Regions from separate parts of the Oceanobacillus sp. FSL K6-0127 genome, predicted to be linked through region 3. Evidence: riboswitches for the same ligand, from Rfam matches in the RefSeq annotation. Region 3 holds a riboswitch; each other region holds the start of a gene.
What was found. A riboswitch is a leader RNA that binds a small molecule or an ion and turns the genes downstream of it on or off. The one in region 3 is predicted to bind thiamine pyrophosphate.
Positions count from the first base shown of each region.

Region 1: it holds a riboswitch for thiamine pyrophosphate, as region 3 does, so the genes downstream of both, MHH64_RS05820 (lipoate--protein ligase family protein) here and MHH64_RS18530 (YkoF family thiamine/hydroxymethylpyrimidine-binding protein) in region 3, are expected to answer to the same signal.
Region 2: it holds a riboswitch for thiamine pyrophosphate, as region 3 does, so the genes downstream of both, MHH64_RS17625 (thiamine phosphate synthase) here and MHH64_RS18530 (YkoF family thiamine/hydroxymethylpyrimidine-binding protein) in region 3, are expected to answer to the same signal.

Region 1 is NZ_CP150287.1:1,164,424-1,174,765, forward strand. Features, by position in the region: gene MHH64_RS05785 (hypothetical protein) at 1-122, shown strand, start outside; gene MHH64_RS05790 (hypothetical protein) at 138-1,385, shown strand; gene MHH64_RS05795 (ABC transporter ATP-binding protein) at 1,399-2,091, shown strand; gene MHH64_RS05800 (ABC transporter permease) at 2,088-3,428, shown strand; gene MHH64_RS05805 (thioredoxin family protein) at 3,452-3,790, opposite strand; gene MHH64_RS05810 (hypothetical protein) at 3,921-4,145, shown strand; gene lipA (lipoyl synthase) at 5,151-6,095, opposite strand; gene MHH64_RS05820 (lipoate--protein ligase family protein) at 6,088-6,876, opposite strand; TPP riboswitch at 7,152-7,255, opposite strand; gene trpA (tryptophan synthase subunit alpha) at 7,391-8,188, opposite strand; gene trpB (tryptophan synthase subunit beta) at 8,188-9,387, opposite strand; gene MHH64_RS05835 (phosphoribosylanthranilate isomerase) at 9,656-10,261, opposite strand; gene trpC (indole-3-glycerol phosphate synthase TrpC) at 10,262-10,342, opposite strand, start outside.
Region 2 is NZ_CP150287.1:3,563,664-3,574,005, reverse strand. Features, by position in the region: gene MHH64_RS17660 (M20 family metallopeptidase) at 106-1,302, shown strand; gene MHH64_RS17655 (amidohydrolase) at 1,307-2,602, shown strand; gene MHH64_RS17650 (M20 family metallo-hydrolase) at 2,595-3,848, shown strand; gene MHH64_RS17645 (hypothetical protein) at 3,845-5,152, shown strand; gene MHH64_RS17640 (AbgT family transporter) at 5,177-6,691, shown strand; gene MHH64_RS17635 (4Fe-4S binding protein) at 6,789-7,028, shown strand; gene MHH64_RS17630 (hypothetical protein) at 7,522-7,659, opposite strand; TPP riboswitch at 7,845-7,954, shown strand; gene MHH64_RS17625 (thiamine phosphate synthase) at 8,093-8,689, shown strand; gene thiO (glycine oxidase ThiO) at 8,686-9,795, shown strand; gene thiS (sulfur carrier protein ThiS) at 9,808-10,011, shown strand; gene MHH64_RS17610 (thiazole synthase) at 10,008-10,342, shown strand, end outside.
Region 3 is NZ_CP150287.1:3,776,461-3,786,802, reverse strand. Features, by position in the region: gene MHH64_RS18550 (hypothetical protein) at 453-578, shown strand; gene MHH64_RS18545 (Gfo/Idh/MocA family oxidoreductase) at 755-1,738, shown strand; gene purU (formyltetrahydrofolate deformylase) at 1,844-2,743, shown strand; gene MHH64_RS18535 (sigma-70 family RNA polymerase sigma factor) at 3,381-3,920, shown strand; TPP riboswitch at 4,036-4,142, shown strand; gene MHH64_RS18530 (YkoF family thiamine/hydroxymethylpyrimidine-binding protein) at 4,239-4,847, shown strand; gene MHH64_RS18525 (ECF transporter S component) at 4,840-5,418, shown strand; gene MHH64_RS18520 (ABC transporter ATP-binding protein) at 5,415-7,079, shown strand; gene MHH64_RS18515 (energy-coupling factor transporter transmembrane component T) at 7,060-7,797, shown strand; gene MHH64_RS18510 (glutathione ABC transporter substrate-binding protein) at 7,976-9,571, shown strand; gene MHH64_RS18505 (M20 family metallopeptidase) at 9,592-10,342, shown strand, end outside.

The DNA.
Region 1 (10,342 bases), 1.8 Mb from region 3:
TGCTTTATAACTATTTCTATCCAGAAGAGCTATTTATGCTTATGTTAGTGACTGGATTACTTGTTACGGCTGGATCCATATGGATGAGTAATCATTTATTAACAAGAAAGATACGGGTTTAAGGAGGGAGGATTAGGATGAAACGTTATTGGAAGTTAATTTTACTTGTTAGTTTCACTGTGCTTGTGATTGGAGCGTTTTATATACAAACAAGTACAGCTACAAGCAGATTGCCTGAATTTGCTTTTGAAACAGTAAGCGGGGACGAAAAGGAGATAGAGAAGCTTACTCTAGAGGCTAGTTTTATTCAAGAGGGCATAGGTGATTCATTTCAGCTGAATGCTGATGGTACAACATATTGGGGTGAGTATTCGTATTTTGAACGTATTTTAGGAGTAAATCAAAGACCTAAAATGGAACGACTCCAGAAAGACTATAGGAATTTCATGCGTGGAAAAAGTATGACTCCGTATCATTTCTATGAGGATGAAAACTTGCTCGTATATGTCAATTTAACATGGGATACAATGAATGGCTATCAACCAAATGATTTTGAACTCGATATAGGCATATTAGACAAAGTGTCGAAAGAGGAGACTTCTTTTCAGGCACCTATTCCAGTGAATAAAAATAGCATGATTTATTCGATGGACGTAGAGGGAATTCATATCATTGATGGACAATTAAAAATTATATCGCGTAACTATAGCTATGATAAGCAATCGGAGAAAGATATTACAGCTTACCAAGTTTATTTAGTCGATATTGCAGCAGAAACAATTCAAAACGAAGCTATCATTACAGCGAAAGAAGACGAGGATTCATCCAACCAATACAGGGAAGTTCGAATAGTCAACAATAAATGGGAGGATATCCAGCAACCAATGGAACAGGTTGTATTTGAAGAAGGACTTATAGAGGAAAGTGTTATTGATGAGTGGGAATCAACCTATGAAACCATCGATCGTGAACTCTTTCAATACGACTTGGCGACAGGGGAAAAAGAAGAAATAAAATTACCAAAAGAGATTTCAAATAATGCATTTCCATATGCAGTGAATGATGAAATAATTTATTTTACAGAGGATGTCGAAGGAAAACTTAAGTTAACTTCTTATAATATTGAAAGTGAAGAATTAGAAGCAAAGCAAACAATTGCTATCCCGGATGTTACCGATGAACAAGGTTACATGTATAAAATACATGGTGATAAGGTGTATGTTGTTCCTGCATCTAATAGTTCCGAGCGCAATGAACTACCACTGATTATTATTAACTTAAAAACAGGAGATACATTATATGAAGGTAATATAACAATGAATAATCCAAGAAAACAGGATATCGATTATAATCTGGATATCCATTCAATTGAATTAGATGAGTAATGGGGGATTTATTTTGATTACAGTAAAACAATTAAGCCATCACTTTGTACTAGGCAAGAAAAAGCAGGAAACAACGTTATCAGTTCTTCAGGATATTTCATTTCAAGTAAATAAAGGTGAGATTGTAACAATTGTTGGAAAAAGTGGTTCAGGAAAGTCTACTTTACTTAATTTGATTAGTGGTTTTATTCGTCCAACTGAGGGCGGAATCTGGATAAATAATCAGCAAGTAAGTGATTTAACGGAGGCTGAGTTTGCAGATTTTCGTTTAGAGCATATGGGATTTATTTTTCAAAGCTTCCAGCTGATTCCGAGTATGACAGCCTTTCAAAATATTGAATTGCCATTAATTTTAAAGGGTGAAAGCGAATCATCACGCAAGAAAATAACGCTTGCTATTTTGGAGAAGGTCGGCTTAACAGAATTTGCCGACCATTATCCAAGTGAATTATCTGGTGGTCAGCAGCAACGTGTCAGTATTGCAAGAGCATTAGTATTAAACCCGCCTTTAATCCTCGCTGATGAACCAACGGGGAGTTTAGATAGTGAAACAGAGACAGAGCTGCTGCAATTTATTAAACAGCTGAATCAGGAAATGGAAATCACGTTTCTTATCATTACCCATGATGACGAAGTAGCGGCAATTGGTGATCGTACGATTACGATAAGTGACGGACGAATTGTAGAGGGGGCAAGATCCCAATGAAAATAAAAGATCAATTTCGCTTCGTTCTGCAGAATATTAAAAAGAATAAAGTAAGAACAGGGATGACTATTCTAGCGACGGCAATGGGATGTGCCTTTCTTATTGTTTTAGCATCTGTCGGATATGGGTTACAAGAGAGTATTGTTAAGGATACATTGGAACAACAAATTGTTACAGAAATTGATATTTATGGGCACATAGAAGAAGATGATAATTATCGCTCCTTAACGATGGAAGATATTGATTACTTAGAGTCTATTGATAATGTTAATGCCGTAACGCGGAGAAATCAGCTACGTCAATTTCCAACCTTTTCATTGGATGACTATCAATCGGAAACAACTGCTGTAGCAGCACATTTTCCGTCTGAGGTAGATGCTGGGTTGGAACTTGATGAAGGAAGGCTGCCGGAAAAGCCGAATGAAGTTGTTGTAGGATATCATTTTCTGGATTATTTTGTACAGGATGTGGAAGATGAGGATATTTATGATGAAGCATCTGGAGAAATTAAAGAGGAATATCTGTACCAAGCCGATTTAATTGGACAAACGTTAAATATGACAGTGAAGAAGGATTTAGACGTCGATGGGGAGGAACAGACAACTCCGCTTACTGTTGTTGGAATTTTAAAAAAGCCAACGAAAGAGTGGGTACAAGATCAGAATGTATATATTTCGGGTGAGGTTTTTGCTGGCGTGGAAGCTTATACTGGCACACCTGGAGGAGAATTAGGTGTTGATGGAGACGAGCTTGATTCAGCAACTGTCAATGCATTTGATGAAGTAAAAGTATATGCAACGAACCTAGAGGCAGTACAGACTATAGTGGATGAACTCGACGATTCAAATTATGCTTCATATTCCGTTGTTAGTGAGATGAAGCAGATCAACATGTTATTTACGATTATGAAAGCAGGCTTAATTCTAGTCGGTACGATTGCGATTCTTATTGCTTCAATTGGTATTTATAATACAATGACAATGGCGGTAACTGAACGTGCGCCAGATATTGGAATTATGAAGGCGATTGGTGCAAACCCGAAAACAATTAAACAAATTTTTCTGCTGGAAAGCAGTTATATCGGGATTGTTGGGGCATTAATTGGTACCATAGTAGCTTATCTAGTCAGCTTTTTAGTTAATCTCGGTTTGCCATTAATTATTGAATTTGCGTTTCAGGAAGAGCTGCCAGAGCAGCTGCAGTTTTCAATGATACCTGTCAGTCTTGTTTTAATATCCGTCGGGATTTGTTTGCTTGTGACCATTTTATCTGGTTTACGTCCAGCAAAACGAGCTACACAAATTGATGTTTTAAAAGCAATGCGAAGAGAAATATAATAAGCGAAAATGTGCTTGAATCATTAGGATTCAAGCACATTTTCATAAATTCTCCGTATCTTTTCTTCTAATAAATCCAAATGTACAATTCGTGCTTCCCGTATATATTCTTTTCCATCTACGAAAAGCAATAGAACCGGGATGGTGAAGATTGAAAAACGCCCAGCTACCTCTTGCACTTCCTCTACATTAATGTGAGCCGTGTTTATTTGTGGGTAGGAATTCATCAATTGTTGAACCTGTGGTAATAATCCGTGACAGACGCTGCAATTCGGTCGGGAAAAATAAAGGAATGCGAGTCGGTTTTCTGTTATAAATGTTTCTATATGTTCGATTGACTTGATACTTTCAAATTCTTTCATCGTAACGTAACCTCCGTCCTTTTTCAATCCATAAAGTATACCAAGAAAAATTAGTTTTTACATGATAGAGGTTTAGAAATATGGAAAGTAAGGAAGAGGAAAGAAAAAGAAGCGTAGAGGTGAGATGAAAATGAGCAGTGAAAATAAGAATTCTTCTACAAATGAAAGACCAAAGTGGAATGAGGAGAGAAGAACGAAGCTGGATGAACAGAAAGAGCAGAAGTTTGTCGATGATATTCCGATGGAAGATTTAAAAATAGAAAGTCAGGACGAGAAGAAAAAGACAAAAACGAAGGACGACTCACAAAGTGAGCGAAAGTATCAACGAAAAAACAATTCGGAAGAACAGAAGTGAAAGACCCTAAATAAAGTGCTTTAGGGTCTTTCTATTTGTTTTGGTAAAATAACTAGGAAATTATAAAATTTGAATGCAGTGGGCAACTTAGTTACTCCAAATCCCCACAGTTCGGAGCGCAGCCCGTACGTCGCTAACCAGGCGCTTGCGCTTCTGTTCCTAACAGTTTGAAGAATGAGAGCGCCGCGGCAAGAGTTTGATTGGCGATAAGCAAGTGATCGCACAAAAACATTCTAAATCTAGCGTGATACATATACCGGTTTTTTTGAAGTTTACTGTTTGTCGATGACATTTATCTTTAAAGAAATCAACTAGATTTTTACCTCCGTGCGTCAGTGGAATACTGTGTTCATTTACCGGCTGTAATAATTCAACTTCGACACAGCATGTATGTGGAATAAATCGTATTGCCCGTAAGACTGGTGTTTCGAGAGCAGCGAAAAACGCATCCTCGCAACATCCCTTTTTTTTCTTCTTGTACACACCGCTTGCAATAAATGGTTTAAGACTGCCTTTGTTAAATAGAATAAAGGGGATAGTTGTATTCCTATTTATACTATGATTTTGGGAATATAATTCTCTTATAGAGTCGTTGCAGCTACTGCTACAGTGCTTATTTCTATCAGCTACTTGATTCTGTGCGGCAACTATTTTCCTTACTACTTCACAAACACAGTCATTGTGACCGCATGAACAGTTAGGGTAGCTCATAAACTACTGCTCCTTTCTTTGGTGATGTATTTACTATTAAGATATGCAGATATATTCACAATGCTTGTATAATAGTCTAATAAATTTATTTAAATGAAAATGCTGCACATGAAGTAGGTGTAGCTATAGTAAGAAAAGATAGTTTTAAAGTGGAGATAAAAGTTGCGATAGTATTTATTATTTCACTTTCCAAGAGGGGGGAGAGGATATTTGTTGGATGGAAGATCATGCTGTCGATAAATCCCCCTTAACCATTTTATAAGTGACCAGGGGGATTTATAAGTAGTCTGTTATTTAAAATTGAAAATCAACTTTTTTATTCTCTTGTGTTTCATAGCCTTTCATATACTTAATTCGTTTTTGTGCGGAAGATTGGCTTACTTGTTCATCCGCATGGTAAGAAGAGCGTACCAATGGTCCAGATTCACAATGCGAGAAGCCTTTTTCAAGTGCGATTTTTTTTAATTCTTCAAATTCATCTGGATGATAATATTTTTCAACATTTAAATGTTTTTTAGTTGGTTGTAAATACTGCCCAATTGTAACAATGTCCACATCATGTGCACGCAAGTCGTCCATTGCTTCAATGAGTTCTTCCTTTGTTTCTCCTAAACCAACCATAATACTGGATTTCGTAGGAATAGTTGGCGCAATTTCTTTCACACGTTGAAGCAGCTGTAGGGATCGGTCGTATCTTGCGATGGCTCGAACGCGTTTTGTTAATCGTCTAACGGTTTCAATATTATGATTGAATATATCTGGTTCGCTATCCATAAGTGTATGTAAGCTTTCATAATCCCCTTTCATATCGGATGGCAGGACTTCAATTGTGCAGCCTGGATTCTGATGGCGGATTGCCCGTACAGTATTGGCAAAAACTGCTGCACCTCCATCTTCTAGGTCATCACGCGCGACCGCTGTCACAACAACGTGTTTTAACCCCATAATGGAAACGGAATCAGCAACTCGCTTTGGTTCGCCTAAATCAAGCCCACTTGGAAGACCTGTTTTAACCGCGCAAAATCGGCATCCTCGTGTACACGTATCACCTAGAATCATAAATGTTGCTGTCTTACGCTCACTCCAGCATTCATAAATATTTGGGCATTTTGCTTCTTCACATACTGTGTTTAATCGCTTATCGCGCATTAAATGCTTCAATTTTTTATAGGATTCATTTGTATTGATTTTTGTTTTTAGCCATTCTGGTTTACGAATATATTCTGCCTGTTTAGCCAATGCTAGCACGCTCCTTATTTGAGTTAATATTCCATGCTCTCGTTTCATATTTTGAATGTGCTAATTGCTGCACTTCTTCCCATTGGGTTTCTGTTAATTGCAAAGGGTGGAGTTCTAGGTCTAATCCTTTTTTGAATCCTTCTTTGAATGCCTGTGTTAACATGTCATAATGATGTTCTCGATTCGTTAATTGATTAATTGTAACCGCTTTTTTGGAAAATGCGGCTCGACTTCGTTCTCGTATCCGTCCGGAAGAAAACAGGAATAAATCAAAAAGCATCTCCGTATCCATACTCATTGGAACCGAACCGTGTTGCATGAGGACACCCTTTTTCCTTGTTTGCGCATTTCCGGAAAGTTTTTTGCCGTCTACAACCATTTCGTAGAAGGCTGGTTTCTCAAAACATATTGCTGTTCTCCCTCTGGCGCTATCTCTGTCTAAAATGGCATATTCAGCTGGAATACCTAAGTTATGATACCCTTCAAATACCCCTTTAGATAGTACGTGGTATGCTTCTTGAACGGATACAGGAATATCTGGATCATTCTCAGAAATAACAAGGCTATACGTTAGCTCATCGTCATGAAGGACTGCACTGCCACCAGTTAAACGACGAACAAATTGGCACCTGTGTCGTTCTATTGCATCGAAATCAATTTTGTTGTCAACCTTTTGAAAGTAGCCGACAGATAAACTAGGTGCTTTCCAGCCATAAAATCGTAATGTCGGCGGGATTTTACCTTCATGATGCCAGTTGATTAAGCACTCATCAAACGCCATATTCCACGAAGCATCTTGGAAGCCGGTATCGATAAAAGCCCAATGTTTCTTCAATGTAGACACCTCCGATGAAAAATTACTTTTTTGAGAGCTGCTAGCTACTGCGCCGATGATGTTAAAGACCTAGTGGTATTTCCCTGACCTCATGACGCAAACACCGTATTTCCTTTTACTAAGTTCATGCAGCGCTAACAGGACTACGCTTTTGCTAAAAAAAGACTGCATCAAATAGAATGCAGTCTTTGATAAATTTATCCAGCGATAACATATCCGATCCATTGTCGACTGCACATTCCCCACGCTAGTATTACCTAATTCGGGTTCAAAGGGTCAGGCGCGAAACGTCTTTCTCAGCAAAGCAGCTCCCCTAGTGCGTATTTATTTATTTATTTATTCGAATTACATGCTAAGCTTACTGCTAATTGTGATAATTGTAAAGATAAATGCAACAATTAGCGTTAAGAATTTTTAAATTAGTTCGCGTTCACATAGAAGCTATCTGGACATGTGTGTTTTACCGAACTTTTTGCCCGTTTGATTGAATACTTCCATTTATTAATTGCTGGATGTCCTTTAATTTTACTTCGTGTAAAAGCTGGACAATTTTACTCCCAACAATGACACCATCACATGCTTTGGAAAGCTGTTGTGCCTGCTCAGCATTTGATACACCGAACCCTGCTAGAACAGGGATAGAGCTGTTTTTCTTGAGCGATTTCAAATAATCATGCACTTTCGTATCGTGTGTTTCACGTTCCCCAGTTGTTCCTTTCACAGCAACAGCATACAGAAATCCTTCTGAACGTTTTGCTAATTCTATTAAGCGTTCCTCTGAACTTGTCATTGCTGCAAGGCGAATAAAAGCAATGTTTTGTTCTTGCAGAGAACTAGCAATGATTCCTTCCTCTTCCATCGGGATGTCAGGTATAATGACGCCATCAACTCCCGCTTGTAAGCAATCTTTGGCGAATCGATCAATTCCGTAGGCTAGAATTGGGTTTAAATAAGTCATGATAACTATTGGAATTGAACGTCTATCTTTAAAGGTTGCTAGTTTATCGATAACCGTTGCTAAGGTTGTGCCATGTTTTAATGCACGTATACCGGCCTCTTGAATTATTGGTCCATCTGCTACTGGGTCGGAGAATGGGATACCAACTTCAATTGCTGCAGCCCCACAATTTTGTAAGAAATAAATCGTTTCTTCTAAGCGATCGAGCCCGCCGTCGCCTGCCATCATATAAGGAACGAAGAGTTTCTCATCCACCCTCGCCTTATCTTGAATTGCTTTTTCTAATTTTGCTTTACCCATTATATGTTCCCTCCAATCCGATCTTTCACCTGTTCGACATCTTTATCCCCACGCCCTGATAAGCAAACGACGATGGTCTCGTCTTGCGGCATTTCTTTTGCAAGCTTCATTGCATATGCAATTGCATGTGCGCTTTCCAATGCAGGAATAATTCCTTCAGTCTTGGATAGAAATTGGAAAGCTTCAAGTGCTTCATCATCTGTAATGGATGTGTACTTTACCCGATTTATTTCATGCAAATGGCTATGCTCAGGACCTACTCCAGGATAGTCAAGACCTGCAGAGATGGAGAATGCTTCCTCGATTAACCCTTCCTTATCTTGTAGTAAGTAAGTTAATGTTCCATGTAATACACCGACATCGCCACCAGTTAAAGTTGCAGCATGCTGATTTGTATCAAGACCAGCACCACCAGCTTCTACACCGAATAGCTTTACATCTTTATCCTCGATAAATGGGTGGAACATTCCCATTGCATTACTACCACCACCGACGCAAGCAATGATTGCATCTGCTAGTTTACCAGTTTGATCGAGGATTTGTTTTTTTGTCTCTTTCCCGATAATAGATTGAAGATCACGTACGATTTTAGGAAATGGATGCGGACCAACAACGGAGCCGATAATATAGTGGGTATCATCAACATGATTAACCCAATAACGCAATGCTTCATTAACCGCATCCTTCAGCGTTCCGCTACCTTGTGAGACTCCACGTACTTCAGCTCCTAACAGTTCCATTCGAAATACATTCAGCTTTTGTCGACGAATATCTTCTTCACCCATAAAGACAACACATTCTAATCCGAGTAATGCACAAACAGTTGCCGTTGCGACACCATGCTGGCCTGCACCTGTTTCAGCAACTACTTTTTTCTTTCCCATTCTTAATGTTAGTAATGCTTGCCCAATCGTATTATTAATTTTATGTGCACCTGTGTGATTTAAGTCTTCTCGTTTTAGATAGATGTTAGCACCACCAAGTGATTTGGTAAGTTGCTCGGCGTAATATAATGGTGTTTCCCGCCCAACATATTGCTTCAAATAGTAGTTTAACTCCTGGATAAATTCTGGATCGTTCATTGCTTTCTCATAGGCTTCTTCTAATTCAATGACGGCTGGCATTAATAACTCGGGGACAAATTTCCCTCCAAATTGTCCATACTTACCTGCTTCGTTTGGCATTGTATAAATTGACATATATTACACCTCGTTTATCATTTATAAAAGTTTAGTTAACTATAAATCACTGTACAAAAACCGCTCTCTAATATTATGACATCATCTCAACGCGCTAAAGCACCATCCTCAAGTATTAAGACACCATACCGCGCGCTAAAGCACCATCCTCAAGTATTAAGACACCATGCCGCGTGCTAAAGCACCATCCTTAAGTATTAAGACACCACCTCCGCCCGCAAAAGAACCAACCTCTTATTTTATAGCACCATACCGGCTTGCAAAGGAACTAACGCTCCACCCACTCATTCAATTTAGCATTTCTTATAAATTGCTCTATTTTATTAAGGTCTTTTTCTTTATTTGTTTCCACACCACTGGATACATCAACGGCAGCTGGCCTGACAGTGTTTATTGCTCTTGTAACATTCTCCGGAGTAAGTCCGCCAGCTAGCATGATTTTTGCCCGGTTGATGGATAGCTGATCAGCTAAACTCCAATCGAAGGCAATGCCGCTTCCGCCTCTCCATGAATCTAGTAAATAATAGTCGCATGGATAAGAGCGAATGGCAGGTAGTGTTTCTTTATTAACCGGAAATGCTTTAATAATTTCATACGGCAGCTGCTCCGCTACCTCTGGAGGTTCGTCTCCATGTAATTGAATGGTATCTAAGCCAACTGTTTGAGCGGTCTCCTTCATTGTCTCCACCGTTTCATTGACAAAAACACCAACCTTTTTAACGGAAGCAGGGAGGGAGCTTGCAATCATCGCAGCTTCCTCAGGGGAGATTTTTCTCGAACTCTCGGCAAATACAAATCCGATATAATCTGCCCTGGCCTTTACTGCCGCATTGGCTGCATCGATTGTTTTAATGCCGCAAATTTTGACGAGCATTTAATTCGCCCCTTTCACTGGTAGTGGAATTTTCAGCTGTTTGAAGGTTTCATCTACGTTGTCTGATCGCATCAGTGTTTC
Region 2 (10,342 bases), 210 kb from region 3:
TATAAACAAAATATATACAACAGGTTAAAAATTCTGTATAATCCATTTTAACGGAATATTAAAGGTAATTTTCCGTAAATGAGTTATATTTTTGGAGGTAGATTAATGCAACGAAAGATAGACACATATTTGAAGCAAGTGGAACAGGAAATTATCGCTAACCGACGTCATTTGCATCAATATCCAGAGCTTAGTAATCAAGAGGTCAAAACATCCCACTATATTCAACAGAAGCTAACAGATTATGGAATTCCCTTGAAAACTGGCTTTGCCGAACATGGGGTTTTGGGGATTATTAAAGGTAAAGATTCCGATAACATCGTTGCGTTACGTGCAGACATCGACGCATTACCAATACAGGAATTAAATGAAGATGATTTTGTATCTAAACACCCAAATGTGATGCATGCATGTGGACATGATGCTCATACAGCTATGTTACTTGGTGCAGGATATGTTCTTCAGCAACTAAAGGAAGAGATTAATGGAACAGTGTTGCTTGTTTTTCAACCGGCAGAAGAAGCATCACCAAAAGGTGGAGCGCAGGTCATGATGGAGGATGGTGTATTTGATACATACAAGCCGGATGTAATTTTTGGCCAGCATGTGTGGCCATATATGCGAACGGGTACTGTCGGTGTGCATGACCGGGAAGTAATGGGAGCATCAGATCGTTTTAAAATAATTTTAGAAGGGCGAGGTGGTCATGCAAGCATGCCGCATCAAGCAAATGATGCTGTTATAGCAGCAGGGCATTTGATTACTGCACTGCAGACAATCGTTAGTAGAAACCTAGATCCAATGGAGTCTTCTGTTGTTACAATTAGTATGCTGGATGCTGGCAGTGTACCGAACATTATTCCGCGAGAAGTGACGCTGCAAGGATCTGTTCGAACGTATCATTCAGAAATTAGAGAGCGATTAAAAGAACGCTTTTACCAGATTACAAACCAGATTGCGGAAGCCTTTAATACAAAAGCATATATTGAATACACGGATGGGTATCCAGCAACAATTAATACACCACAATGGGCTAAACTTGCCAGAAGTTCTGCACAGAAGATCCTTGGAGAGAATGCAACACCTTCACAAAAGCCGTCTTTAGCAGGAGAAGATTTTGGAAGATTCCTACATAAATACCCTGGTGCATTTATTTGGCTTGGAACACAATTGGAAGATAAGGAAAAGCAGACACCACTTCATGATGCGAATTTTAAATTGAATGAACGTGCCTTGCCACAGGGAACTAAGCTATTTGTCCAATTTGCAATCGATGCATTACAAAAATTAAATGAGGAGTGAGTATATGTCTGATTTTGTAAGCCATATGGAACCAAAGTTGATTAGTTGGCGACAATCCTTTCATTCATACCCTGAACTTGGTTTTATGGAATATGTAACAACGTACCGTCTTGGAAAAGTTCTAGAGGGACTTGGATTTACGATTCATTTAGGAGAAGAAGCACTAGAGCGTGATGCGAGATTAGGAGTTCCAAATAAAACTGAATTGGATAAACATGAACTCCAAGCAAAAGCAAAAGGAGTGGAAGAGTCCTGGCTTGCTAAAATGCGTGGAGGTCTTACAGGACTTGTAGCAACATGGGATACTGAAAGACCCGGAGACCATGTGGCATTCAGATTTGATATCGATGCCTTACCAATTACGGAAACAAAGGATACGAATCATATCCCTGCAAAAGAAGGTTTTCATTCTATGATCGACCAAACCATGCATGCTTGTGGCCATGATGGCCATATGACAATTGGTCTAGGGGTTGCCTCCTACATTGCTGCCTATCAATCAAAATTAAAAGGAAAATTTACGTTATTGTTTCAGCCAGCTGAAGAAGGTGGACGAGGTGCTAAAGCAATGACTGAAAAAGGGTGGTTAGATAATGTCGATTATTTTTATAGCGGACATATTGGCATCCAGTCCTTGCCAATTGGAACCATTGCTGCAACGGTAGATGGATTTCTAGCATCCTCAAAGTTCAATGTCACATTTTCTGGTGTTGCTTCTCATGCAGGAATGCACCCGGAGTTAGGAAAGAATGCTTTGCTCGCTGCTGCAGTATCAGCAACAAATCTTTATACAATTCCTAGGCATAGTGATGGCATTACTCGAATTAATGTTGGGAAAATGGTTGCTGGTAGTGGTAGAAATATAATTCCTAGTGACGCCTTTCTTGAAATGGAGACGAGAGGAGAAACTAAAAAAATTAATGAATATATGCTAACAGAAGCAACCCGAATCATAAAAGCAGCAGCAGACATGCATGACGTGACTTGTGAGATCACTCCTGTCGGTATTACAGAGGAAATGATTTGCAGTGAAGCATTAATACCAACAATAATAGAGGCATGTAAATCAAGTGATTATATAAAGGAAGTTCTTCCGGTAGCGAAGGTTTCGGGTTCAGAGGATGCAAGCTTTATGATGAATCGTGTACAGCAACAGGGTGGGAAAGCAACTTATTTGTTATTTGGAACAGAGTTGAATTACCCGCATCACCATCAAGCTTTTGATTTTCAAGAAGAAGTTCTTCCTGTTGCATTGGATGCATTTATCAAAATCATTGAAGGAGGGTCAGGAATTGAGTAATTTGACTAAATGGCTAGAGGACAAACTGCTAGCCCTCAATGTGACGGATACAATGGCACGTCCAGATGGGTTTACGAGGCTTAGCTTTACAAAGGAAGAAAAAGCAGCGCATATCCAATTTGAACAAATCGCTGCTGAACTCGGTTTGAAAACATATCAAGATCAAGCAGGGAACTGCTGGGCTGTTTGGGAGGTTGATCCGTCTGCATCAACAATTGCAATGGGATCGCATTTAGACACCGTTGATTGTGGTGGTGGCTATGATGGGGTTGCAGGTGTGTTAACAGCATTAACTGCTGTTAAAGGATTACAGGACATAGGATTTCACCCGATAAAAAACATCGCTATCATCTGTTTTATTGCTGAAGAATCTGCCCGATTTGGTGTGTCGACGATTGGAAGCAAAGCAATCACGGGTCAACTAAAACTAAAGGAAATGGAAGCAATTAAAGATCGTAATGGAATTAAAATGAAACAAGCAATGACAGATTATGGACTTGACTGGGAATCTATCGAAGCGGCTGCCCTCTCACTTGATTCATTGGAAAGCTTTATTGAGCTGCACATTGAGCAAGGAATGGAGTTGCAAGAAACAGGTGCAGAAATTGGTATTGTAAAGGGGATCGCGTGCCCAGTAAGACTTGTAATTACTGCAAAGGGAATGGCCAATCACACTGGTACAACCCGGATGCATCAAAGGCAGGATGCTTTTGTAGCCATTGCACCACTCGTAAATTTTGTGCAGGAGGAAGCACTAAAAGTAAATGAAAAAAGTGAAGTTCCACTTGTAGCTACAGTAAGTACAATCCGTTTACATCCAAACGCAATGAATGTAATCCCTGGAGAAGTTGAACTTGGTATTGATATACGAAGTGTTGACGATAGACTAAAACGGGATTTCGCTGAAAATATTCGTACTTTTGTTTCTGAGCTTGAAGTGAAAAAGCAAATTAGGATTGGTGTAAAGACGCTTGTAGATAATGATTCAGTCAAGATGGATAACATAATGCATGCAAAATTAACCCAAGCAAGTAAAACAATTGGGTATGAAACATTGTCAATGAATAGCGGGGCTGGTCATGATGTAATGAATATGGCGGCGAACTGGCCAGCAGGTTTAATTTTTATTCCGTGTAAAGATGGATTAAGTCATCATCCACGTGAATTTGCATCGATAGAAAGTCTTGAAAAAGGAACAAAGGTTATGATGACATTTTTACAACAGGAAGCAGGAGAACCAATATGAAAGTAAGAATTGGGGTCATCGGTCCTGCTGATTCTGTAAATCAAATTATGACTGTTGCAAAGGAATTTAGCGATACATCAATTGTCCCATTTACCTATGAATCGCTCGAGGAAATAGACGAAATATTGAAGAATAATAAAAATCAATTTGATCAATGGTTCTTTTCGGGAATAATGAATTTTTCTTATGCAATGGAGCATACGCTTTTGTCAATGGATCATGCAATCTATCCAGATATGAATGGATCAGCTTTTTTAGGGACATTGCTTGAGGCGCAGCTTAATGAGGATAAGGTCTATAAAAAAATAAGCATTGATACGATTGAAAATGAAGAAATAGACAAGTTATTATCCTTTTATCAGTTACACTCCATGATTTATAATAATATTCCTTTCCAAGGATATGAACATAACGAAAAGCAAATTGCTTTTCATGAGGAACTATATGAAAAAGGTAAATCGGAAGTTGCTATTACATTTATTCGTTCTACTTATATCGCTTTGAAAGAGAAAGGAATTCCTGTTTACAGGGTTATGCCATCCTATTTATCGATCGAACAATCGTTTAGACTATTAATTCAACGGGCGCTATCCAGTCGCTATAAAAATGCCCAATTGGCTGTAATCGGGTGCAATGTAGTGTTTAATACGAATGAAGAAGCGATGTATTATTCGTTCAAAATGAAACATAAAGAACTCGAATTGCGGAAAACATTGCTTTTTTTAACAGAAAAAATAAATGGATCATTAATGCAGCTAGGTGATGGATTATTTTTTATATTCACAACCCGGGGAGAAATTGATGATCAATTCGAAGTGGCGATATTTGAAATAATGGAGGATGTTAAAGTCCAGGAGAATATTCAATTGACTATCTCGATTGGATTTGGTGAAACAGTATCCCAAGCAGAAGACCATGTAAGACTAGGATTCCACCAACTGGAAACAGAGAAATCAACATCTATTATTATTGTCGATGAAGACCAGTCAATCACAAAAAAGAATGCAGATAATGAAACAATTGCATTTAAAACGATGGAGTTAGATGAGGAATGGCAAGAAAAAATTAGACACAGTGGTGTAAGTCCAAGTATCGTTTCAAAGATAAGAGCTTATTCAAGAAAATATAATCGATATGAATTTACAGCTAGTGATGTGGCCAGGTGGCTGAAAAGCACAGAAAGAAATGGGAGAAGGATTGTCAGCCTGCTAGAAAAGGCTGCAATTACAGAGCAATGTGGAGAGGTGCAATCAAATGTACGAGGCAGGCCCAAAAAAGTATTTCGTTTTTGTGCATTGAAATAAGAGAAAATAGAAGGGATGGATTTGATGGCAAGAGGACAAAAAAGGTTTGGCATGCAAAGTTTTTTGAACGGAATTGAAAGAGTGGGGAATAAATTACCGGATCCATTTATGTTGTTTGTCATTCTTGCAGGTATCGTTATCGTATTATCATGGGTAATCTCACTATTTAATGTCACGTTCACATTACCAGGTGAGTCTGAGGTGCTCGCTATAAAAAGCTTGATCTCAGCTGAAGGGCTGCAATATATTTTAACATCGATGCTGGACAATTTTGTTGGTTTTACACCATTAGGGATTGTTTTAGCGATGATGCTGGGAATTGGCCTGGCTGATAAGGTAGGGCTTTTAGAGACTGGAATAAAGAGTACGATTTTAAAGGCACCAAAATCATTGGTTACATATGCAGTGGTTTTCACTGGTATTTTGGGAAATATCGCATCTGATGCTGCGTTTGTTATTATTCCACCACTGGCTGCAATGGTTTTCTATAATATTGGCAGACACCCTCTCGCAGGACTTGCTGCAGGATTTGCTGGTGTGGGCTCCGGTTTTACAGCTAATTTAATGATTACTGGCACGGATGCATTGCTATCTGGAATTTCAACGGAAGCGATTCGTACTGTAAATCCAGATCTCTATGTAACACCTGTCGATAATTGGTATTTTATGTTGACATGTGTATTTATTTTAACTTTTGTTGGCGGATTTGTTACGGAAAAGATAGTAGAGCCACGCTTAGGTACCTATGCAGGTGGAGCAGCCAAAGAAGTAAAGGGAACAACTTCCTTGGAAATAAAGGGATTGCGTAATGCTGTGCTTGCGGGTGTTGCATATGTTGTATTAATTGTTACAGTAATTCTTATTCCTAGTTCCCCACTGACGAATGAGGAAGGCGGAATCATCCCTTCACCATTTTTATCTGGAATTGTGCCATTAATTTTGTTTTTGTTTATTCTAGTTGGTACGGTCTATGGGGTAACAGTAAAAAAGATTAAAAGCTCGAAGGATATCGGGACCTATATGGGAAATGCAATAAAAGACATGTCCGGATTTATCGTACTCGTATTTGCGGCAGCTCAATTTATCTCCTATTTCGAATGGACAAACATGGGAGCTTGGATTGCTATTAGTGGAGCGAACATGCTGGAATCCATTGGTTTAACAGGAATTGCTGTTATATTAGGGTTTGTTCTTTTAACAACACTATTGAACTTGTTTATATTTAGTGGATCTGCACAATGGGCGTTAGAAGCACCTATTTTTATACCGATGTTTTACTTTTTAGGATACAGTCCAGCATTTGTTCAAGCGGCATATCGAATTGCAGACTCATCCACAAACGTAATCACACCGATGAACCCGTATTTGATTATCGTGCTTGGATTTATGAAGGAGTATGATAAGAAAGCAGGAATTGGTACATTGATTGCATTAATGTTACCATATACGATTTTCTTTTTGATTACATTTACGATTCTTCTGTTAATTTTCTTCTACTTTGGAATTCCGTTTGGCCCAGGAGTAAGTGTTTATGTATAATGTTGTCGGAATTTCGAGTCAAATGGTTTACTTCAAGACGTTTAAGCATTATCATTTAATAGAGAGAAAGTGATGTATGTAAGGAGGTAAATCATAAATGGCTTTTGTAATATTGGATCCATGTGGACCGGAAAAGGCAGCAGAATGTGTGAGTGTCTGTCCGGTTGATTGTATAGAAGAGGGACCAGATCAATTTTATATTGATCCTGACATTTGCATTGACTGTGGTGCGTGCAAAGCAGTTTGTCCTGTTTCAGCGATCGAGGAGGAATACGATTTGACTCCTGATCAAGAAGTATTTTTAGAAAAGGCGGAAGAATTCTTCGCGAATAGATAGATTTATTGGATAGTAGACGAAATGTTCTAGAAGAAACGTCTATTTGTTCAACTAGCAGTGCTGTTAGATTGGCAGTGCTAAAAAATATGCATTATAAATAGTCAACCCCGCTATTCACAGTAAAGAGTCACGAAGTGTATCCGGCGGGGTTGACATTTGTATTTAGTGGGAAAAAATCGGGTAGCAATATGCGAGGTTTGTACTGTATTACAGTTGCGTTTAGAAGATTGAATCTCATTAAGCTTCCTGGTATACCTATTTCGCGCTCATGCTTATTGCTTTTCCCAAAGAAGATTGTTATCTACTCTAATAATGTTTACTGCGTCTATAACCTCATGATGCCAGGTGTTATTCTTTTCTTTCATCGATGTGATATCCCAGCCCGCTTCAGTTTGTTATTCGATGTCTGATCCAACAGTTTTAACTAAAGAAGTAAGCATTTTTTCCATACAATTTAACTGTTCTGGACGCATCAATTGCGGAAGGTTATAGCTTACTTTTCATTTTTAACTTCTTCTGCCAAATTACTAGCAATCCACCGCTTTGCTGTCGTTTCATCAATTTCATATACTTTGCCTGCTCGCAGCAATTCACCATGATATGCTGTCTGTACGTTCATTTTTACTTTCATTATTTGAGACCTCTTTCTATTTTTTCTAGTTTTAGTATACATGAAAATGGTATTTTTTTGGTTCGAAAATAAAAAAGCTGTGTGAAATCTAGCCTACAACTCGTCTTTAAACTGTATTATTTGAAAAATCCAGACTTTGCAAATTTTTCTATTTGTGGTAAAGTAATGATAAGTAAATACGTAGCGTTATTCACTAGGGGAACCCTTGATAAGGGCTGAGAAAAAAGTAGTTACTTTGAAACCCTCAAAACCTGAACAGGCTAGCACCTGCGTAGGAATGTGGCAAGGGCAAATTGTATTGTTAGTTTCATTATACAAATACGATACCACTTTCTGTGTGCAGGAAAGTGGTTTTTTTGTGTGCATAAAAACTGTAATTGCATTATTAGGTAATGATTCTTGATGAAACCTGAAAGAAAGGGGCGGGAGTTTGATGAAGCTAATTGCTGTAACCGCAGATAGCATGACTGTTGAAAAGCTAACAGATACCATTATTGACATCATCGACGAGATTGATTTTCTCCAAATTCGTGAAAAGTCAAAAACAGCCCGTGAAATTTTGCAGCTACTAGATTATCTGCAAATGAATGGGGTTGATAAAGAAAAAGTAATTCTAAATGATCGGCTTGATATCGTACTGCTTAGTGACATCCCAAATCTTCACCTGCCAGAACATGGCTTACCAGTAAAAACAGTGAAGAAGCAATATCCGCATCTAAGGGTTGGTTGCAGTGTACATTCATTCGAAAAAGCGAAAGAAGCTGAAGCGGATGGGGCGGATTATATAATATTTGGTCATTGTTTTGAGACAAGCAGTAAAAGGGGAATACCTCCAAATGGAATTTTGCCAATTGAACGAATGAAAAGAGAAATTCACATCCCAGTTTATGGTATCGGAGGAATTTCATTGGAAGAGGTGCCGTTAATGAAACAGACAAAAGCAGATGGAATTGCAATCATGTCCGGTATTTTCCATGCCGATGCACCAAACGTGATGATAAAAAAATATAGGGAGGCAATTTCAAAGTGAAACAGCATTATGAAGTAGTCGTAATAGGTGGTGGTATTATTGGTTGTTCGATTGCCTACTACTTAGCGAAAGAAAAGGTTGATGTTGCGTTATTTGAAAAAGGACAAATTGGTTTGATGACTACAAGTGCTGCGGCTGGTATGCTCGGTGCTCATTCTGAAAGCAATGGCGAGGATACAATATTTTCGTTTGCCAGATCGAGTCAACAAGCATATCTCAGGTTGAAGGATGAGCTTTATCAATTAAGCGGCATTGATATTGGATACAAAGAAGGTGGAATATTAAAGCTTGTATTTTCAGATACAGATAAGCATCAGCTTACTCCGCTTCTGAAGCAACCAACTGCAGAATGGTTGGATAAAGAAGAAGTAAAGAAAAGGGAGCCATTGATTGCTCCAAATATATTAGGAGCAGCATATATAAAGGATGATGTGAGTGTTATACCAGATCAAACCTGTGAAAGCTTTGCTAAAAGTGCTCGAGCCCTTGGTGCATCCATTATGGAAAGCAACGGTGTTTATCAAGTGGAAAAGAAAGATGGCAACTATCTTGTCCGAACAATGCATGGTGATGTCGAAGCAAATTATGTTGTCTTTGCTACAGGTGTATATGGTAATGGGCTATTTAGGCAAATTGGATTAGATGAAGAGCTCATACCAATTAAAGGTGAAAGTTTAATCGTTCATAGTGAACAGCATGTATTAGAGTATACCCTATTTCATGAAAGCTGTTATATCGTTCCTAGAAATAATGGAAAGCTTGTTATTGGTGCAACCATGATCAAGAAGGATTGGAGTGATACTGTAAGCCTTGAAGGAATCAAGTTTTTAATTGAAAAGGCAAAAGCCATGATTCCATCTGCAATCGAATGGAAAATCGATCACGTTCAGGCAGGATTGCGACCAGGCACGTTTGATGGCAACCCATTTATCGGAAGGCATCCAGAGGAAGAAAGAATACTCATTGCTTGTGGGCATTACCGAAATGGAATTTTACTTGCTCCAGCAACCGGGGAAATGATTCGTGATTTTGTTGTTGGAAAAGACATAAATAACGGATGGATGCAGACATTTCGTGTAGATCGTCGTCAAAGCATAGTAGTTTAGGAGGTGATAAAAATGAAATTTCAGCTGAATGGGAAACAGGTGGAACTTCCAGAGGTAGTGGATTCAGTCGGAGAGTTGCTGGCACACTATCAATTACAATCTCGGATTGCTGTCGTAGAGGTAAATAAGGAAATTGTTATGAAGGAAGAATACGAAACAAAAAGGCTTTTCAATGGGGATATCGTAGAAATTATTCATTTTGTAGGAGGCGGATGATTATGTTAACCATTGCTAATCGTACTTTCCAATCTCGTTTATTATTAGGCACAGGGAAGTACCCATCATTTGAGGTTCAAAAAGAAGCAGTAGCAGTATCGGAAACAGAAATTTTAACGTTTGCTGTTAGAAGGATGAATATTTTTGAAGCAAGTCAGCCAAACTTCTTGGAACAATTGGACTTAACTAAATATACGTTACTTCCGAATACAGCTGGAGCAAGTACGGCCGAAGAGGCTGTTCGTATAGCGAAACTTGCAAAAGCGTCTGGTTTATGTGACATGATTAAGGTGGAGATCATTGGGGATAAGCGCACGCTTTTGCCAGATCC
Region 3 (10,342 bases):
ACTGTAATCTCGTAGTATGTTAAAATAGTGCATCACAAATTTTTACTTTCAACATAGACATTAATAGTGTATAATTGTATAAACAATTCTAAAGGGTGTGTATTTATGAAAAAATACGTCGTCCTTTTCATTTATCTCACGACGATATTTGGGTATTCCTATTTTGCCATAGATGGACAGCTGCATAATCATTTTGTTATGGAGCAAGGTGAGAACTTAAGTAACAATACTTCAACAGGGTTTCACCCTACAGATGATGGAAAGCAAAAGATTTCAATTGTTAAGTTTGAATTTTTATTATTTCTGTTTGTATGTTTACCATACCTGTCTTACTTTTGTATAAAGCTCATGAGAAGACTCATAGTGCTAACTCCAGTATTTTACCAATCTAATTATGTGATCAGACTTCTTTTAATTAAATGAATGATTTTAATTAAAAGGAGGCTATGTTCATGATGTGGATACGATTTGTCATATTAGGGTTCTTTTCTCTAACTGCTTTGTCTGTGTTTTTCTACCAGGGTATAGAAACGGTTCAAGCGGTAAAAGAGTATTTTAGCTTAAATAAATATTTGTAAAAAGAAAAGACTGTTCCTGATTAAATTCAGGAGCAGTCTTTTTAATATGTGATCTTGCTGAACTTTTTGAACAATATCTTTTAGGATAAAAATTGCATTTAGCGAGAGAAACTGCAAGTATCGAACATTCCATGCTAAAATAGGTTGGACTATAGAATTTTGAGGGAGTGTTACATATGAACATTGCTACAATCGGAACTGGAAGGATCGTGGAATTATTTCTATCCGCTGTTCGTGAAGTTGATGGAGCTAGATGTGTTGCTGTGTATTCAAGGAAAGAAGAATCAGCACAAGCTCTGGCAGATAAATTTGATGTTTCTGCTATTTATACTGATTTAAATGAAATGATGCATGATTCTGCTATTGATTTTGTTTATATTGCATCACCAAATAGCCTGCATTTTGAACAGGCATATCTTGCATTACAACACGGTAAGCACGTAATCTGTGAAAAACCTTTTACATCGACCATACGTGAAACCGAACAATTAATTGAACTGGCAAAACAAAAACAACGGATGCTTTTTGAAGCAATTTCCACGATCCATATGCCAAATTATAAATTAGTGAAAGAGCATATCGCTAGTCTTGGTGCAATTAAGTTCATTCAATGTAACTACAGTCAGTTCTCAAGCAGATATGAAGTATTATTAAGTGGAGAAACACCAAACATTTTTAGTCCGAAATTTTCCGGAGGTGCTTTGGTAGATATCAATGTATATAATCTGCACTTTGTAATGAATCTGTTTGGAAAACCGGAAAAAGTTAGCTACACAGCAAATAAACATGGAAATGGAATTGATACATCTGGTGTTGCGGTACTGTCCTATCCGAACTTTATCGCAGAGTGCGTCGGTGCGAAAGATACACAGAGTATGAATTTTGCAATGATTCAAGGCGAAAAAGGATATTTGAACGTAGTAAACGGTGCGAATGGTTGTCAAGAGGTTATGATTAAGAAGGAAAATCGCGAAATAAAGCTCAATACACAAACAAATGAAAATCGCCTTTATTATGAGGTAGCTGAGATGCAGCAAATTTTTGCTGCAAAGGATTTTGAAAAATGCTATGCGTTGCTCGATTATACAAAGTCAGTTGTTGAAGTGCTGGAGGCAGCGAGAAAAGACGCAGAAATTGTATTTGATGCAGATTTACGTTAAAAAGCGTAGGATGTCTTTGTTGAATTGCAAAATATAGATAATACTTGACTGTTTCCAATCAATTGCCTAAAGTAAAATGATATTCGAAAAATGAGGGGAATAGGAATGAACAGTTATTCGGAAGGTAAAATACAAGCGTTTCAAAAACAAAATGACAATCGTGCTCGGTTTTTAATTAAATGTCCAGATCAACCTGGTATTGTGGCGGCAGTTTCAAAGTTCCTTTATGAGCACAATGCCAATATTGTCGCATCTGATCAGTTTACGATGAACCCTGAAGGTGGGGAATTTTTTATTCGGATCGAGTTCGAATGTCCTGATTTAAAAGGGCAAATGAGTAAACTGGAGACAACGTTTCTTCCAATTGCAGAGAAATTCAATATGGAATGGAAAATCATGTATGTTCGTGATATTAAAAACATGGCTATATTTGTCTCGAATGAACCGCACTGCTTATTAGAGCTCCTTTGGGAATGGCAAAGTGGCGATCTAATGGCAAACATTGCACTTGTGATAAGTAATCATGAGACTGCTCGTGAGATGGTCGAATCGCTGGGCATTCCATTTTATTATATACCAGCGAATAAGGAAATACGTCATCAGGTGGAAGAAAAACAGAAGCAATTGCTTGAACAATATGAAGTCGATTTAATTGTGCTTGCACGTTATATGCAGATTCTGACACCAGATTTTGTAGGGCATTATGAAAACCGTATTATTAATATCCATCATTCATTTTTACCAGCTTTTATTGGGGCGAAACCATATGAGCGTGCTTATCAGCGTGGAGTGAAAATGATTGGTGCGACATCACATTATGTAACGAATGATTTGGATGAGGGGCCAATTATCGAACAGAATATTGGCAGAGTCGATCACCGTGATAATGGAGATGATATGAAAAAAATTGGCCAATCGATTGAGCGAAGTGTACTAGCTCGAGCAGTAAAATGGCATCTCGAAGACCGCATCCTTGTCTATAAAAATAAAACAATTGTATTTTAATCAAAGGGCCAGTTCTGATCATGAGCTGGTTCTTTTTTATAGCTTAGTTTCGACTTGCAGATATTTTAGTCATTATAAAAATAACCTGGTTCTAAGCTCCATGGTATGAGCTAACTCCCCCACGAAATACTGCGGGCGGAAGCATTTTGAGAATACGGTCTCAGCCTCCTCTGGAAAGCTTCCCAGCAGACATGTGTGTCGGTTAATTTGGTTGAAAGAGCAAAAAAGAATCTATCGATAAGAAAGCAGTCACGGTCGTTTTGGATGAAATGATGAGAAGAAACAGCCGAGGCGCGGATACTTAGAAACAAAAACAATCGAGTTAAGAAATTTTTCGAAAAGGAAAGAGCCGGCATGACATGTTAATCTGCAAAAATCCAGTCAGTGAGCGCTCCAATGAGAATCGCATAAATCACATGTTTTCAATAATAACTCTCCCACATTTCTATTAATTACTTAAAGGAAAACACTTTATTAATAGGAACATTTGTTCTATAATGAAGGTGATTAGAAAAAGAAGAAATAACGGACTAGCATTCGTTAATCGTTTTATCTTTGTACCATCAAAGTGAACAGGGTTGTAAATCGAACGAAAAAGTCTAAAAGCCAATGTGTATTTTAGACGAGGAGGGATTGAATGACCAATAACAACGTAACATTTGAAGAGATTGTTGAACAAAATGAGCGAAGAATTCACTATCATATCCATCGATTAAATATTAGAGACACCGAACAGGAGTTTTTTCAAGAGGGTTTAGTGGCGATGTGGAATGCATACGAGAAGCATCAACCAGATAAAGGCCCATTCGCAACATACTTCAACTATATAATTCGCAACCGTTTGATAGATTTAATACGTAAGACAAATAGAGAGAAGGAAAAGCAGATACTTTTGAATATTGAACAGAAAAGACTTCTCCATAATGGAAATTGTTATCGTAGTCATGTTATTTCCTATCCAATGATGATAGCTGAAAAGCCGATAACTGATGAGATTTTTTGGGAACATGTGAAAAAACAACTTACCGGAAATCAATGGAAATGGGTAACCTATTTTATTATCGAGAACATGTCTGTTAAAGAAATTGCTGAACAAGAAGGTGTTTCGATGGAGGCTGTAAAAAGCTGGGGAAAAGAGGCTAGGAGAAAGTTAAAATGTGGAGTGGCTAGATATTAGTAAAAGGATATATAGTCTAATGGGTAACGTATTCAATTACTAAATTTTAAAAATAATAAGTGCTTTACAATAAATCAAGCCTGTGGTATCTTGAAGACAGAAAACTTCATCATTATTTTTACGCTAGGGGAGCTGTGAAAGCGGCTGAGAAGAACTGGATTGTTCTGACCCTTTGCACCCGAACTAGATAATACTAGCGTGGGGAAGTGTAGTCAATCTGTATATCTTTCTATTGATATCGATATATACATGTAGACTGCATTCCCCAGGGATGTAGTTTTTTTGTTTGGAAATATATATAACAAGGAGGAATTTACAATGGTACATCAAACTTGTACGGAAAGTGATATTGCAGGAGCTAGTTTTTCAATTCATCCGATGAGTGATCAGTTTATCGAGATTATTAAAGGTGCTTTAGAGGAGGCAGATACATCGAAGGTTCATATGGATACAGATGATGTAACAACAACTGTAAGAGGAAAGCTGACACATGTTTTTGATGTGACAAAGGCGATATTTGCTCATGCAGCAAAAAGTGGGAAACATGTTGCATTTGAAGCTACGTATTCATTAGGATGTCCTGGGGATTCAATGGGGGAGGCTTATATGGCAGAAGATGAGATTCCGCTGAATGCAGAGCATGTCAAACATATAAACCAGCGGGTTGCAGCAAAATTTTCCTTGTATCCATTGGGCGGCGGTAATTATATGGATGTAATTTACAGTCAAATTGAGGCAATGAAGCAATACGTAGATGTTAGTCACGCCCATTATGCTACACGATTAGATGGTGAAGCGATTGCAATATTTGATGGATTGGAAAAAGTGTTTAAAGCAACCGTTGAAGGCGGCTCAAGTCATACGGTAATGACCGTTTCGATGTCAGCGAACAGTCCATCCCATACAGGAACGAATCAAAATGAATAATTGGCGCTTTAAAGAAATAGTTGTATTAGCAGCCTTGTCCGTTGTGTTCGCAGTCGTCTATTTAGCTTTTTTGCCAGTTGGAGCAGTCTTAGTTGGTTTCTTTGGACCAATTGGCTATGACTTTATTTTTGGTATTTGGTTTATTGTTTCGATTATTGCAGCCTACATTATACGGAAGCCTGGGGCCGCATTTTTATCTGAAACGATAGCAGCTATGGTCGAAGTGTTAATCGGAAATGCTGTTGGACCAATGCTCATTGTTACTGGAATGATTCAAGGTATCGGTGCGGAAGCTGTATTTGCAGCAACTAAATGGAAGAATTATTCGACTTGGGTATTAATGGCAGCGGGAATGGGATCAGCTATCACCAGTTTTATTTATGGTTATTTCATGAGTGGCTATGCTGCTTTAGCTACAGGCTATGTTCTAGCAATGTTCATTATTCGACTAATTAGCGGAGCATTGATTGCTGGATTATTAGGAAAGGCATTGAGTGATGGACTAGCTAAAACAGGTGTGTTATCAAGCTTTGCTTTAGGAAAAGAATATCGGAGGAAAAATGCGGCATGAGTTTAATGGTAGAAGTAAAGCAATTCACTTTAAAATTTGAATCGAATCCAAAGGGGGACACCCTGTCCAATTTGAATTTTCGTCTAAATCATGGTGAAAGCTTATTGCTATTAGGTCCTAGTGGCTGCGGAAAAAGCACATTAACGTATTGTCTGAACGGACTATATCCTCGCGAATTAGATGGAGAAGTACATGGAGAAATTGTCATTAATGGAAAAACAGCGACAGCATATCGTCCGGGCGAAATTAGTCAGCAAGTCGGAGTTGTTTTTCAGGATCCAGAGACACAATTTTGTATGCTGACTGTTGAAGATGAAGTTGCCTTTGGATTAGAGAATATCGGCATTCCGCATGAATATATGGAAGAAAAAATTAACCATGTTCTAGAATTAGTACAGTTGCTTGCGTTTAAAAAGTCTGCAATAAGCTCACTTTCAGGAGGGCAGAAGCAAAGATTAGCACTTGCATGTATTCTTGCATTAGAGCCTTCTTTATTAATTTTAGATGAACCAACAGCTAATCTAGACCCGATTGCAACAAAGGATGTGATTCAGACCATCCAATCGATACAAGAAAAAACAAATTGCTCTCTTATTATTATTGAACACCAGCTGGATGGCTGGACAGAGCTAACAAATCGCTGTCTTTTATTGAATCGGAACGGTGAGATATTTTATGATGGTGATTTAAGAAATGCCATTGCGTGCAGGCTAGAAGAGTTGGAAGAACAAGGTATTTGGCTACCGAAAGTAACGCAATATTTCTTGAAAAACAGACCGCAAACAGAGCGGGAATTACCACTTACCGTAGGAGAGATAAACCCTTTTTCATTATTCGAGAGTAAAAGCGTGAATACAGCAAGTATTCCCTCTGAAGCAGGTTTGCCCTATGTAAAAGCTTCTCATATATCATGGAAGGTAGAACAGCAACCAATTATTCACGATATATCGCTAACGCTTTACCATGGTGAATTTATTGCAATTGTTGGGGCGAATGGCAGTGGAAAAACCTCCTTTTCTAGAATTCTAGCAGGTATTCAGCGGCCTACAAAAGGAAGCGTTTCTATAAAAGATAGAAAGATTGGAAGTTGGAAGGAGTCGCAGTTACGGGAAGAAATCGGCTATGTTTTCCAGAATCCTGAGCATCAATTTATTGCAAACACGGTTTTTGAGGAAATTGCATTTAGTCTTCGCTTAAAAATGGAAACGGAAGCAACAGTTAAAGAGAAAGTACAGGCGGTATTAGAAACATGTGGATTATTGCACTTACAACATGAGCATCCCTATACATTGAGCCAAGGACAAAAGAGACGTTTGAGTGTAGCAACAATGATTGTTGATGATCAGCCATTTCTATTGCTGGATGAACCAACTTTCGGACAAGATGCATCTTCCAATGCTCAGCTGATGGGACTATTACAAGGAAGATATAAATCGGGAGCAACAATTGCGATGGTTACACATGATATGGAATTGATTCATGATTATGCAACAAGGGTTCTAGTTCTCCACAAAGGCAGACTTGTTGCAGATCTCGCACCAGCGGAACTATGGGCGCAGCCAATAGAAAAATTGCATGATTGGCAGCTTGCATTACCAATTCAAGTTCAGATTCAGAACTGCTTAAAAAAGGAAGGTGATTATGCTGCTCAATCATCTTAATCCAAGCATAAAAGCACTAACAGTTTGTATATTAATTGTACATTTGGCATTTGTATTTGAGCCGATGACCGTGTTTCTATTTTTGATTTGGACAATTGCGGCAACCTTTATTTTCGGTAAGGTAAATTGGAAAAAATATGTTCTCTATTTTCTTCCCTTTTTTATTTTTGCAATCGGAATGCTCTGGACAACAATTGCGTTTGCAGATACATCGGAGCATACAAATAAGGTTATCAACATGCTCGGACTAACGTTGCCACTTGATTCATTTCTCGTTGCTTTGGCTCTTTCGCTGCGAATATTAAATGTTGCGGCATTATCCTTAATGTTTATTTTTACAACCAATATGGTTGATTTTATTTTAAGCTTGATCCAGCAGTTAAAACTTCCACCTAAAATTGCTTATGGAGTTTTAGCGGGATATCGATTTTTACCAATGATGAAGGATGAAATTAAAATAATCCATGCTGCCCATCAAGTTCGTGGTGTTAGCCAAGGCAAATCATTAAAAGATAAATTTTCAAAATATAAACGCTTTGCAATTCCGTTGCTGGCGAGTGCGATTCGGAAAGCGGAAAGAACAGCTGTTGCCATGGAATCAAAAGGATTTACAGGTGATCGAAATCGAACCTTTTACCGTCAGTTTTTTGTAACAAAGCATGACCTTATTCTTCCTGGAATTCTACTCTTCGGATTTTGGGGAGCTTGGTTTTTATAAACTTTAACCCGTAATCAGTCTAATTGATTACGGGTTCTTTTTAAGATGCTCGAAATTAATTATATAATTCCAACCAAAATACTTGTGATTGAAATGAAAATCAGTTATATTTTAAATTAGCATTTCTTTGAAATAGTGTAAAAATTGTCGACTTGTAACTGGGGGGGAATTAGAAATAATGAGAAATTATAAAAAAGGATTTTTACTTTTCATCGTAATTTGTATGATGGGCGTGCTAGTTGCTTGTGCGGATGAACCAGGTGACGCAAATGGGACATCAGGAGATGAGCGGGCAGGTGCTGGAGGAGATCTTGTTATTGCCACTATATCTGATGCAGTAACACTGGATCCAGCAGGTTCGAATGATGTTCCATCACGTGATATACAATTTAATATTTTTGAGCGACTGATTAATCAGAATGAACAAATGGAATTGGAGCCAGGGCTTGCAGTCAGCTGGGAAGCGATTGAAGAGACAACATGGGAGTTTCAATTACGTGAAAATGTAACATTCCATGATGGTTCAGCTTTTAATGCAGAAGTGGTAAAAGCAAATATTGATCGTTTGCTAGATCCGGAAGTTGGTTCATCTTCCTATAGTAGATTTGAAATGATATCCGAAGTAGAGGTGGTCGATGATTACACTATACGAATTATAACGGAGTATCCGTTCTCACCATTGCCGTCAAATTTAGCTCATGGCAGTGCTGGAATCGTCTCGTTAGAACAAATTAAAGAAGACTACGAAGCAATGGAAGCAGGAGAAGATCCCGGAAGTGTTGTGAATCAGCACCCAATTGGAACGGGATATTTTAAATTTGATGATTGGGCACCAGGTCAGCATGTTGTCCTTGTTAATAATGAAGATTATTGGGAAGAGGAAGCGGCTAAACTTGATTCCGTCACATTTAAAGTTGTGCCTGAAGATTTAACGAGACTTGCAGAGTTAGAGACAGGGGATTCGCATGTTACAAATCCGTTGAGTCCTTCTGATATTGCCCAGGTAGAGGGGAATGAAGAATTAACTGTCGTACGGCAGGACAGCTTAGGAATTGAGTTTCTCGGATTCAATGTTGAGAAAGCGCCGTTCGATGATGAACGTGTTCGACGTGCGATTGCAATGGGGATTGATAAGGAACAAATCTTAGAAGGAATTTATGACAATATTGGGACGCCGGCAATAAGTCCGTTATCACCAAATGTGTTTGGCTATGATGATTCCATTTCAACGACTGATTACGATCCTGAAGGTGCCAAAGAATTGTTGGCAGATGCCGGATTCGGAGATGGTTTATCAGCCACAGTTTGGACAAATGATAGCCGTGAACGCATTGATATTGTAACCAACATTCAATCACAGCTCGCTGAAATTGGAGTTAATTTGGAAATAGAGGTATTTGAATGGGGTGCTTATTTAGCTGAAACAAGCGATGGCGGGCATGAAATGTATGTGATGTCATGGAATAACGGAACAGCAGATGCGGATAATGGTTTATTCCCATTATTTCATTCCAGTAATGCGGGTACAGGTGGAAACAAGATGTTTACTCGATATGATGAATTGGATGAAACTCTAGAAAAAGCAAGACAAAGGGTAGTAGAAGAAGAGCGCCTTTCTCTGTATACAGAAGCACAGGAGTTTTTAACTGAAAAGACACCAATGGTTTACTTAGTACACCCAGAATATTTATTAGGTGTACGTAAAGAAGTTAAAGGTTTATCGATGACACCAGGTAAAACCTTGCTGCTCAAAGATGTTTATATTGAAGAATAAGTTAGGAGGGAGCATTCAGCATGGAAACATATGAAGCATTGTCATCCTTTGAAAATTTAAAAACGTCTTATCCAGATTTATATAATCAGATTAATTCTATTATAAAAGAAGTTATTGCATTAAGAAGAGACTTGCGAAAGCATCCAGAGCTTGCCTTTGAAGAAACCCGTACAGCTCAGATTGTGGCAACAAAACTGCGTGATTGGGGCTATCAGGTAACGGAAGGTGTTGGAAAGACTGGTGTGGTTGGCATCCTTAAAGGTGAAAAAGAAGGACCTGTTGTGGGACTCCGTGCGGATATGGATGCACTTCCAATGATGGATGAAATTACAGCTGATTACCGAAGTTTAACAGATCATGTTGCACATACATGTGGGCATGATGCTCATACATCGATTCTATTAGGCGTTGCAAAGATTTTTGCGGAACGAGGCTTGAAAAAAGGGACGTTAAAATTAGTTTTTCAACCAGCTGAGGAAATTGGTGAAGGTGCAGCTGCAATGATTGCAGATGGTGTACTGGAAAATCCAAAAGTGGATATGATGGCTGGTCTGCATGTACATCCAACCATAGAAACAGGACAATTTGGAATCACAGAAACGGAATTCAGCTGTGCAGCAATGGACCTATTTGAACTGGAAATAAAGGGAAAGGGAGGACATGCAGCACATCCGCACCGCACAATCGATCCTGTTGCAATTGCGGCGCAAGTTATTACAGCACTTCAGCAAATCGTCAGCCGAAATACGGATCCACTTGATTCTGTAGTTG